Regions from separate parts of the Pseudarthrobacter sp. R1 genome, predicted to be linked through region 1. Evidence: riboswitches for the same ligand, from Rfam matches in the RefSeq annotation. Region 1 holds a riboswitch; the other holds the start of a gene.
The links. A riboswitch is a leader RNA that binds a small molecule or an ion and turns the genes downstream of it on or off. The one in region 1 is predicted to bind glycine.
Positions count from the first base shown of each region.

Region 1 (4,467 bases):
TGCCGCCTTCTGGGGCGCCCTCACCTGCAGGGCGGCGGTAGGTGATGAGGTCGTCAATGATGCCGCCGTCCTCATCACAGATCAGCGAGTACTTTGCCTTGCCCACGGGCATGGCGGAAATCTTTCCCACCAGGGCGTAGTCCAGGAAGGCTGCGGCGTCCGGGCCGGTAACCCAGACTTCGCCCATGTGGGAAAGGTCGAACAGGCCTGCGCTCTGGCGCACCGCGTGGTGCTCGGCAAGCTCGGAGCTGTACTTCAGGGGCATCTGCCAGCCGCCGAAGTCGGTGAAGGACGCGCCCAGTTTCTTGTGCTCGTCGTAGAGGGCGGTGTATTTCTCAGTCACGGCGCGGCCCTTAGTTCTCGAACTCGGAAAGCGGCGGGCAGGAGCAGATCAGGTTCCGGTCGCCGGCCGCGCCGTCGATGCGGCCCACCGGCGGGAAGTACTTGTCCTGCTTCAGTGCCTTCACCGGGAACACGGCCTGCTCGCGCGGGTAGGCGCGGTCCCAGTCACTGCTGATGGCAGCCGCTGCGGTGTGCGGAGCGTTCCGCAGCGGGCTGTCAGTAACGGTGAAGTCACCCTGCGCCACCTGGTCGATTTCGGCCCGGATGGAGATCATGGCCTCAATGAAGCGGTCGATCTCGCCAAGGTCCTCGGATTCCGTGGGTTCCACCATCAGGGTGCCCGCAACGGGGAACGCCAGGGTGGGGGCGTGGAAGCCGTAGTCGATGAGGCGCTTGGCCACATCCTCGGCGGTGACTCCGGTCTTGGCCGTGAGCTCGCGCAGGTCCAGGATGCACTCGTGCGCTACCAGCCCGCCTTCTCCGGTGTACAGGACCGGGAAGAAGTCGTTCAGGCGGGCCGCGATGTAGTTCGCAGCGAGCAAGGCGGACTTGGTGGCCTCGGTGAGGCCCTGCCCGCCCATGAGCTTCACGTACGCCCAGGAGATGGGGAGCACGCCGGCGGAACCGTACTTTGAGGCGGAGATGGGGACATCGTTGCCTTCGGTCCAGGTGGCCGCATTGCCGGGCATAAAGGGCGCCAGGTGCGCCTTGGCAGCAACAGGGCCGACGCCGGGCCCTCCGCCGCCGTGCGGGATGCAGAACGTCTTGTGCAGGTTCAGGTGCGAGACGTCGCCGCCGAACTGGCCCGGCTGGGCCAACCCGACGAGGGCGTTGAGGTTGGCGCCGTCGATGTAGACCTGGCCGCCGGCGGCGTGGATGGCGTCGCAGACTTCGCGCACGTCGGCGTCATACACGCCGTGCGTTGACGGGTAGGTGATCATGATGCAGGACAGCGCGTCCTTGTTGGCCTCGATCTTGGCGTACAGGTCGGCGTGGTCGATGGTGCCGTCAGCGGCGGTAGCCACCACTACAACCTTCATGCCCGCGAGGACGGCGGAAGCGGCGTTGGTGCCGTGCGCCGACGCCGGGATCAGGCAGACATTGCGCTGCTGGTCCCCGCGCGAGTGGTGGTATCCGCGAATCGCCAGCAGGCCGGCGAGCTCGCCCTGGGAACCGGCGTTGGGCTGGATGGACACCTGGTCGTACCCGGTGATCTCGGTGAGCTGCGCTTCCAGGTCCCCGATCAGTTCGCGCCAGCCTTCGGTCTGGGAGTCCGGAGCAAAGGGGTGGATCGAGGCGAACTCGGGCCAGGAGATGGCTTCCATCTCGGCCGTGGCGTTCAGCTTCATGGTGCAGGAACCCAACGGGATCATGGTGCGGTCCAGCGCCAGGTCCCGGTCGCTGAGCTTGCGGATGTAGCGCAGCAGTTGGGTCTCTGAACGGTAGGTGTTGAACACCGGGTGCTGCAGGAAGTCGGAGGAGCGCTCGACGGCGGCATCCAGGCCGAACCCGTCCCCCACCTCAGCCAGCCCGGCACCAAAGGCGGCCAGGACGCCGTCGACAATGTCCGGTGTTGTCGTTTCATCGGTGGAGACGCCCACGGTATCCGCGTCGATGCTGCGCAGGTTGATTCCCCTGGCCTCTGCTGCGGCGATGATGCCCGCCGCCTTGCCGGGCACGGAGACCGTGACGGTGTCGAAGAAGCTGGTGTGCAGTACCTCAAGGCCGGCGGCCTTGAGCGAAGCGGCAAGGACCCTCGCGTGGCCGTGGGCGGAGTGCGCAATGGCCTTCAGCCCCTCGGGTCCGTGGTAGACGGCGTACATCGATGCGACGATCGCCAGCAGGGCCTGCGCCGTGCAGATGTTCGACGTGGCCTTTTCGCGGCGGATGTGCTGCTCGCGCGTCTGCAGGGCCAGCCGGTAGGCAGGAGTTCCCGCGGAGTCCTTCGAGACGCCCACCAGCCGGCCGGGCATTGAACGTTCAAGGCCCTTTTGGACTGCCATGTAGGCGGCGTGCGGGCCGCCGTAGAACAGCGGGACACCGAAGCGCTGTGCCGAGCCGACGGCGATGTCCGCGCCCTGCTCACCGGGAGGCGTAATGAGGGTCAACGCGAGCAGATCGGCCGCAACGGTTACCAGGGCGCCGCGCTCCTTGGCATCGGCGATCACGGCGCTGTGGTCAAACACCCGGCCGGAAGCCCCGGGTTGCTGCAGGACCACGCCGTTGATGGCGCCGTCGGGCAATCCCGTGGAGAGGTCCGCCACCTCAACCTCGAAGCCGAGTGCCTCGGCGCGGCCCTTCACGATGGCGATGGTCTGCGGCAGGCAGTCGGCGTCCAGCACCGTCTTGCCGTCGCGCACCTCTTTGTTTTTATTCGCGCGGCGCATCATCAGCACGGCCTCGGCCACGGCCGTGGCTTCATCCAGCAGGGAGGCGTTGGCGATGGGCAGGCCCACCAGGTCCTGGACCATGGTCTGGAAGTTCAGCAGCGCTTCCAGGCGGCCCTGGGAAATCTCCGGCTGGTACGGCGTGTACGCGGTGTACCAGGCCGGGCCCTCGAGGATATTGCGGCGGATCACCGGCGGCGTGACGGTGTCGTAGTAGCCCTGGCCAATCATCTGCACGGCGGTCTTGTTCTTGGCCGCCAGGCTGCGCAGTTCGGCGAGCGCCTCCACCTCGCTCAGTGCGCCCGCCAGCTCCAGCGCGGAGTCCTGGCGGATGTCCTTGGGGACGGCGGTATCCACCAGCGCGTCCACGGTGTCGTACCCCACGGCCTTGAGCATGGTGTCGACGTCGGCCTGCCGGCGTGCGCCGATGTGCCGGTCAACGAAGGTGGCAGCAGCCGGGGCGGCAACAGCCGGAGAGGCGGGGGCCGGAGATACAGTCACGGGGAACTCCATAGCTAAGGCGGCATCAGGGTACGCCGCATCGAATCGGGTTCCTCCCCGCTCTGTATTGGACCTGAGAGTTTCCGCGTTGCCGGCATCCGCTGGCCCCGCTTGCACCGTCGGTGAGCACAACAGTCCAGGTATCCGGCGAACCGGATGCCAGGCGGACAGCCTGCTACTTTCCAGAGTTGCCTCGCCGCGGCGGTACATGGGCCTGTGAGATTCCTGGGGAGGTATTGCTCCTACGGCGCCTGCTTGTACCTTCTGGCAGAACTCTCCCGCCGCAGATCAAAGGCTATTCATTTGGGTTTTCCTGGTGGCCGGTGACGGCCCACACATGCACTAATTCTCCTACGCCGCAGGCTCAGGAGCAAATACCGGCTAGCCTCTGAGCCTCTCGACGGCGGCCAGGAGTTCGTCGACCTGAGCCTGCCTGTCGCCGGCGTTTCCGGACGGCCCGCTTTCCCACATGGCGTTGAAGTACAACCCATCCCCCATGTACAGGACGGCCTTTGCCATCGCAGAGCCCACGTCCTTGCCGATCAGGTCCAGCCATTGCTGCTGGATGACTGCGAAGCGGCGGCGGGCATCCTCGTGGGCCACCTCGGCGAGTCGCGTCACGGCGACAAAAGAACGGTCCATCGGGGTATCGGACCAGAGGGATGACCGGATGAAGTAGGCCGCGGCCCCCTCCGGTGCAGCCGCCATGGCGGCGAGGTCTTCTCCTGCCAAGCGGTCCAACCGCTCCAAAGTGGCAGTGATCAGCGCTTCCTTGTTGGGGAAGTGGTACAGCAGGCCACCCTTGGAGACGCCGGCCCGTTTTGCCACCGCATCCAGCGTGGCGGCCCTCTCCCCCACGTCGATCAGGAGTTCTTCAAAGGCATCGAGGACTGCATCTCGCGCTACGGGTTTTCGGGGCATGCTTCCCATCATGCATCGCGGATAGAGGATTTCTTAACTATACCGTCTGGACGGTATAGTTACCTCATGACACCGTCCTCCGCCTCCCAGCAAGCCCTCACCCGCACTGCCCTGGACACCCCGGACCCCGCAAGGGGCACGTGGCGCGACTGGCTTGCGCTCGCACTGCTGATGTTCCCGGTCCTGCTCGTGGCCGTGGACAACACCGCCCTGACCTTCGCGCTGCCTGCGATCGCGGGAGCGCTGGGCACCTCGGGAGTGGAGCTGCTGTGGATTGTGGATGCCTATCCGTTGGTGCTGGCTGGATTGCTCGTGG
Region 1 is NZ_JAMKFI010000001.1:22,197-26,663, reverse strand. Features, by position in the region: gene gcvT (glycine cleavage system aminomethyltransferase GcvT) at 1-343, opposite strand, end outside; gene gcvP (aminomethyl-transferring glycine dehydrogenase) at 354-3,242, opposite strand; glycine riboswitch at 3,423-3,521, opposite strand; gene M8J71_RS00110 (TetR/AcrR family transcriptional regulator) at 3,612-4,151, opposite strand; gene M8J71_RS00105 (MFS transporter) at 4,218-4,467, shown strand, end outside.

Region 2 (4,467 bases), on a different contig from region 1:
GGTCGATTTCGGCACGGATGGCGATCATGGCCTCAATGAAGCGGTCGATCTCTGCAAGGTCCTCGGACTCCGTGGGCTCCACCATCAGCGTGCCGGCCACCGGGAACGACAGCGTGGGTGCGTGGAAGCCGAAGTCGATGAGGCGCTTGGCAACGTCCTCGGCCGTGACGCCGGTCCTGGCCGTCAGGTCGCGCAGGTCCAGGATGCACTCGTGCGCCACCAGGCCGCTCTCACCCGTGTAAAGAACCGGGAAGTGCTCGTCGAGCCGCGCGGCAACGTAATTCGCAGCGAGCAGGGCGGACTTGGTGGCCTCGGTGAGGCCGTGCCCGCCCATCAGCTTCACGTACGCCCACGAGATCGGCAGCACACCGGCCGAACCGAAGCGGGACGCTGAAATCGCAACCCCGTGCCCGTCCTCATGCGCAGCTTTGTTGGCGTCGCCCGGCATAAACGGTGCCAGGTGCGCCTTGGCAGCAACAGGTCCGACGCCGGGTCCGCCGCCGCCGTGCGGGATGCAGAACGTCTTGTGCAGGTTCAGGTGCGAAACGTCGCCGCCGAACTTGCCCGGCTGGGCCAAGCCCACCAAAGCATTGAGGTTCGCGCCGTCAACGTACACCTGGCCGCCTGCCGCGTGGATGGCATCACACACCTCGCGCACATCTGAGTCATACACGCCGTGCGTTGACGGGTAGGTGATCATGATGGCCGAGAGGACGTCCTTGTGGGCCTCGATCTTAGCTGCGAGGTCGGCGTGGTCGATGGTGCCGTCAGCGGCGGTGGCCACCACGACAACCTTCATCCCCGCGAGGACCGCGGAGGCGGCGTTGGTGCCGTGCGCCGAAGCGGGAATGAGGCAGACGTTGCGCTGCTGGTCCCCGCGCGAGTGGTGGTAGCCGCGGATCGCCAGCAGGCCGGCCAGCTCGCCCTGGGAACCGGCGTTGGGCTGGATGGACACCTGGTCGTAGCCCGTGATCTCTGCGAGATCAGCTTCCAGGCCGGCAATGAGTTCGCGCCAACCGGCTGTCTGCGAGTCCGGAGCGAACGGGTGGATCGAGGCGAACTCCGGCCAGGAAATGGCCTCCATCTCGGCCGTGGCGTTCAGCTTCATGGTGCACGAACCCAACGGGATCATGGTGCGGTCCAGCGCCAGGTCCCGGTCGGAGAGGCGGCGGATGTAGCGCAGCAGCTGGGTCTCAGAGCGGTGGGTGTTGAACACCGGGTGCTGCAGGTAGGTGGAGGTGCGCAGCACCGACGCGGGCAGCTCAAACCCGGCAGCTTCCACAACGGGACCGGCGCCAAAGGCGACGACAACCGCGGAGAGGACCTCCGGCGTCGTGGTTTCATCGACTGACACGCCAACTGTGTCCGCATCGATGAGGCGCAGGTTGATGCCGTGTGCTTCGGCGGCGGTGATCACTTTGGCGGCCTTGCCGGGCACGCGGACGGTGAGGGTGTCGAGGAACGTGTCGGACACCAGTTCGCGGCCGGCGGTCTTCAGCGTGGCGGCCAGGGCGCGGGCGTTGGTGTGGACGGTTTCGGCGATTGCCTTCAGGCCGTCGGGGCCGTGGTAAACGGCGTAGAAGGACGAGACGATGGCGAGCAGCGCCTGCGCGGTGCAGATGTTGGAGGTGGCCTTCTCGCGGCGGATGTGCTGCTCGCGGGTCTGCAGGGCCAGGCGGTAGGCGGGGACACCGGCGTTGTCCTTGGAAACGCCCACGATCCGGCCGGGGAGGGTGCGCTCCATGCCCTGACGGACGGCCATGTAGGCGGCGTGCGGTCCCCCAAAGAACAACGGCACGCCAAAGCGCTGGGTGGAGCCGACGGCAATGTCCGCGCCCTGCTCGCCCGGCGGGGTGATGAGGGTGAGGGCCAGGAGGTCGGCGGCGACGGTGACCAGGGCCCCGCGGTCCTTGGCCTCGGCGATGACGGCGGACTGGTCCCACACCCGGCCGGAGACGCCGGGCTGCTGGAGAACGACGCCGTTGATGTCGCCGTCGGGCAGTCCGTTGGTGAGGTCGGCGATCTCCACCTCGAAGCCGAGGGCTTCGGCGCGGCCCAGCACGATGGCGATGGTCTGCGGGAGGAGGTCGGCGTCCAGGACGGTCTTGCCGTCCTTGACCGTCTTGGACTTGTTTGCGCGGCGCATCAGCAGCACGGCTTCGGCGACGGCGGTGGCCTCGTCCAGTAGGGAGGCGTTGGCCACCGGGAGCGCGGTGAGGTCCTGGACCATGGTCTGGAAGTTCAGCAGTGCTTCGAGCCGGCCTTGGGAGATTTCCGGCTGGTACGGGGTGTACGCGGTGTACCAGGCGGGGGCTTCGAGGATGTTGCGGCGGATCACCGGCGGGGTCACGGTGTCGTAGTAGCCCTGGCCGATCATCTGCACGGCCGTCTTGTTTTTGCCGGCAAGCTTGCGGAGTTCGGCGAGGACCTGGACTTCGCTCAGTGCGCTCTCAAGGGTGAGGGGCTTGTCCTGGCGGATGGAATCGGGGACCGCGCTGTCGACGAGGCCATCGAGGCTGTCGTAGCCGACGGCCTTGAGCATCGTGTCGATGTCGGACTGGCGGCGCGCGCCGATATGGCGATCTGCGAAGGTGGTTGGGGACGATTGAACCGTCATGAGAGGAACTCCATAATTCAGGTGGTGCCGAAGCACCACGTTGATTCGGGTTCCTCCCCGCTCTGTATTGGACCTGAGAGTTTTGCGTTGCTTTGCTGTTCAGCAGAGCGCCACTTGCACCGTCGGTGAGCCCGGTTTCCCGGACTGCTTTCCAGAGTTGCCTTGCCGCGGCGGTACGTGGGCCTGAGAGATTCCTGGGGAGGATTTGCTCCTACGGCGCCTGCAGAACGTACCGGCAGGACTCTCCCGCCGCAGATCATAAGCACGTGCCACTGGTGGGTGACACGGCTCACACCATACCTGGTTGCGGGGCTGGATGCAAAACGGGGTTGCATTTTCAGGTGGGCTTACGACGGCGGGAGGTGCCGCCGTCGCCCTCTCACCGAAGCGCGGGTCAGGGGGTCCTGGGGCTGGCTTTGGTGCCGATCCGGTACCCGGCCCAGAATGCCAGGACGAGCAAACCGACGACGGCGATTGCCAGGCCGGCCTGCGTCCCTGGCGTAACGAACGCCAAGCCGCTTCCGCTGAAGGGCTCGTTGCTCAGCGGCGCGTAGGCGAACCAGCCAAAGCTGGCATTTTGGCTGTTGCTCCACGCGACGAAGCACCCCACCAGCACCACGGCGAGGGCCGCTACCGGCAGGACAGCTCCACGGAAGCGGGCAAGTCTCGGCGTTTTGTGTGCGTCAGGTGTGTTGTTTTCCCCCATGCAGGCGAGTCTAGTGGTGCTGTTGATAGTTACCCCGCCGCACCGGACAGACGACGGCCGCTGTAGCTAGGCTGGGCGGATGTTGACCATCGGCAGCACCGTCCTTGGCGTCAATGACGTCGCCCGCGCCACAGCTTTTTGGCATGCCGCCCTCGGCTACGTCCCCCGGGAGCCCGGGGATGAGACCTGGATAATCCTCGTGCCAGCGTCGGGACCGGGAGCGCAGCTGGCACTTATGCTGAGCGAGACGCCCGTGCAGGACCACCCTCGCATCCACCTGGATTTGTATGCGGACGACCAGGCAGCAGAGGTGGAGCGGCTGATCTCGCTCGGTGCCCGGAGCGTCGACTGGGACAGGTATCCGGAGGACTCCGACTTCGTGGTGCTCGCCGACCCTGACGGGAACCGCTTCTGCGTTATCGACCAAAGCCCGCGGTAGCACCGCCGTCGAACTTTGTGCCGGTGATTCACGTTCCGGCGCTGGAACCCGCCCTCCGGGAACAAGCGCGCACGCCATCGCGTTGGCATACCTACGAGCGGCATTCCCATGCGGCGGCACCCAACAGAATGGAACCACATGGTCAGGGCTATCTGGAACGGAAAAGTCATCGCCGAATCCACGGACACCGTGGTGGTGGAGGGCAACCATTACTTCCCGCGTGACGCAGTAAATGCGGGCTACCTCAGGGACAGTGACCTCTATTCGGTCTGCCCCTGGAAGGGCAAAGCCAGCTACCACTCGCTGGAAGTGGACGGAAAGCTGAACGTGGACGCGGCCTGGTACTACCCGGAGCCCAAGGCACGCGCCAAACAGATCGAGGACCGCATCGCCTTCTGGCGCGGCGTGACCATCGAGGCGTAGCAGCGGAAAGCAACGGGCGACGGCGGGACTTCCCGCCGCCGCCCGTTGCTTTTGCCAGGGCCCACCATCGCGCCCTCGGCCTGCAATCCCGGCTACGCCGCCAGCGGAAGATCGAACAGTTGCTCGGCGAGCCGGATGAGGTGGCGGGGAGCGTCGGTCTCTTCGCCGGGGTTTGTGTGGCCCAGGAACATGGCGGTTCCGTGGATGGTTTCGTCGAGATCGATGCCTGCTTCACGGATGAGGACTTCGGCCCGGAGGTTCTCGGCGTACCTGATTCCCTCG
Region 2 is NZ_JAMKFI010000006.1:25,042-29,508, forward strand. Features, by position in the region: gene gcvP (aminomethyl-transferring glycine dehydrogenase) at 1-2,617, opposite strand, end outside; glycine riboswitch at 2,670-2,777, opposite strand; glycine riboswitch at 2,779-2,876, opposite strand; gene M8J71_RS06210 (hypothetical protein) at 3,012-3,323, opposite strand; gene M8J71_RS06215 (VOC family protein) at 3,403-3,762, shown strand; gene M8J71_RS06220 (DUF427 domain-containing protein) at 3,901-4,185, shown strand; gene M8J71_RS06225 (hypothetical protein) at 4,278-4,467, opposite strand, start outside.
Region 2: linked by a shared signal. The riboswitch ahead of gcvP (aminomethyl-transferring glycine dehydrogenase) and the one ahead of gcvP (aminomethyl-transferring glycine dehydrogenase) in region 1 are both predicted to bind glycine.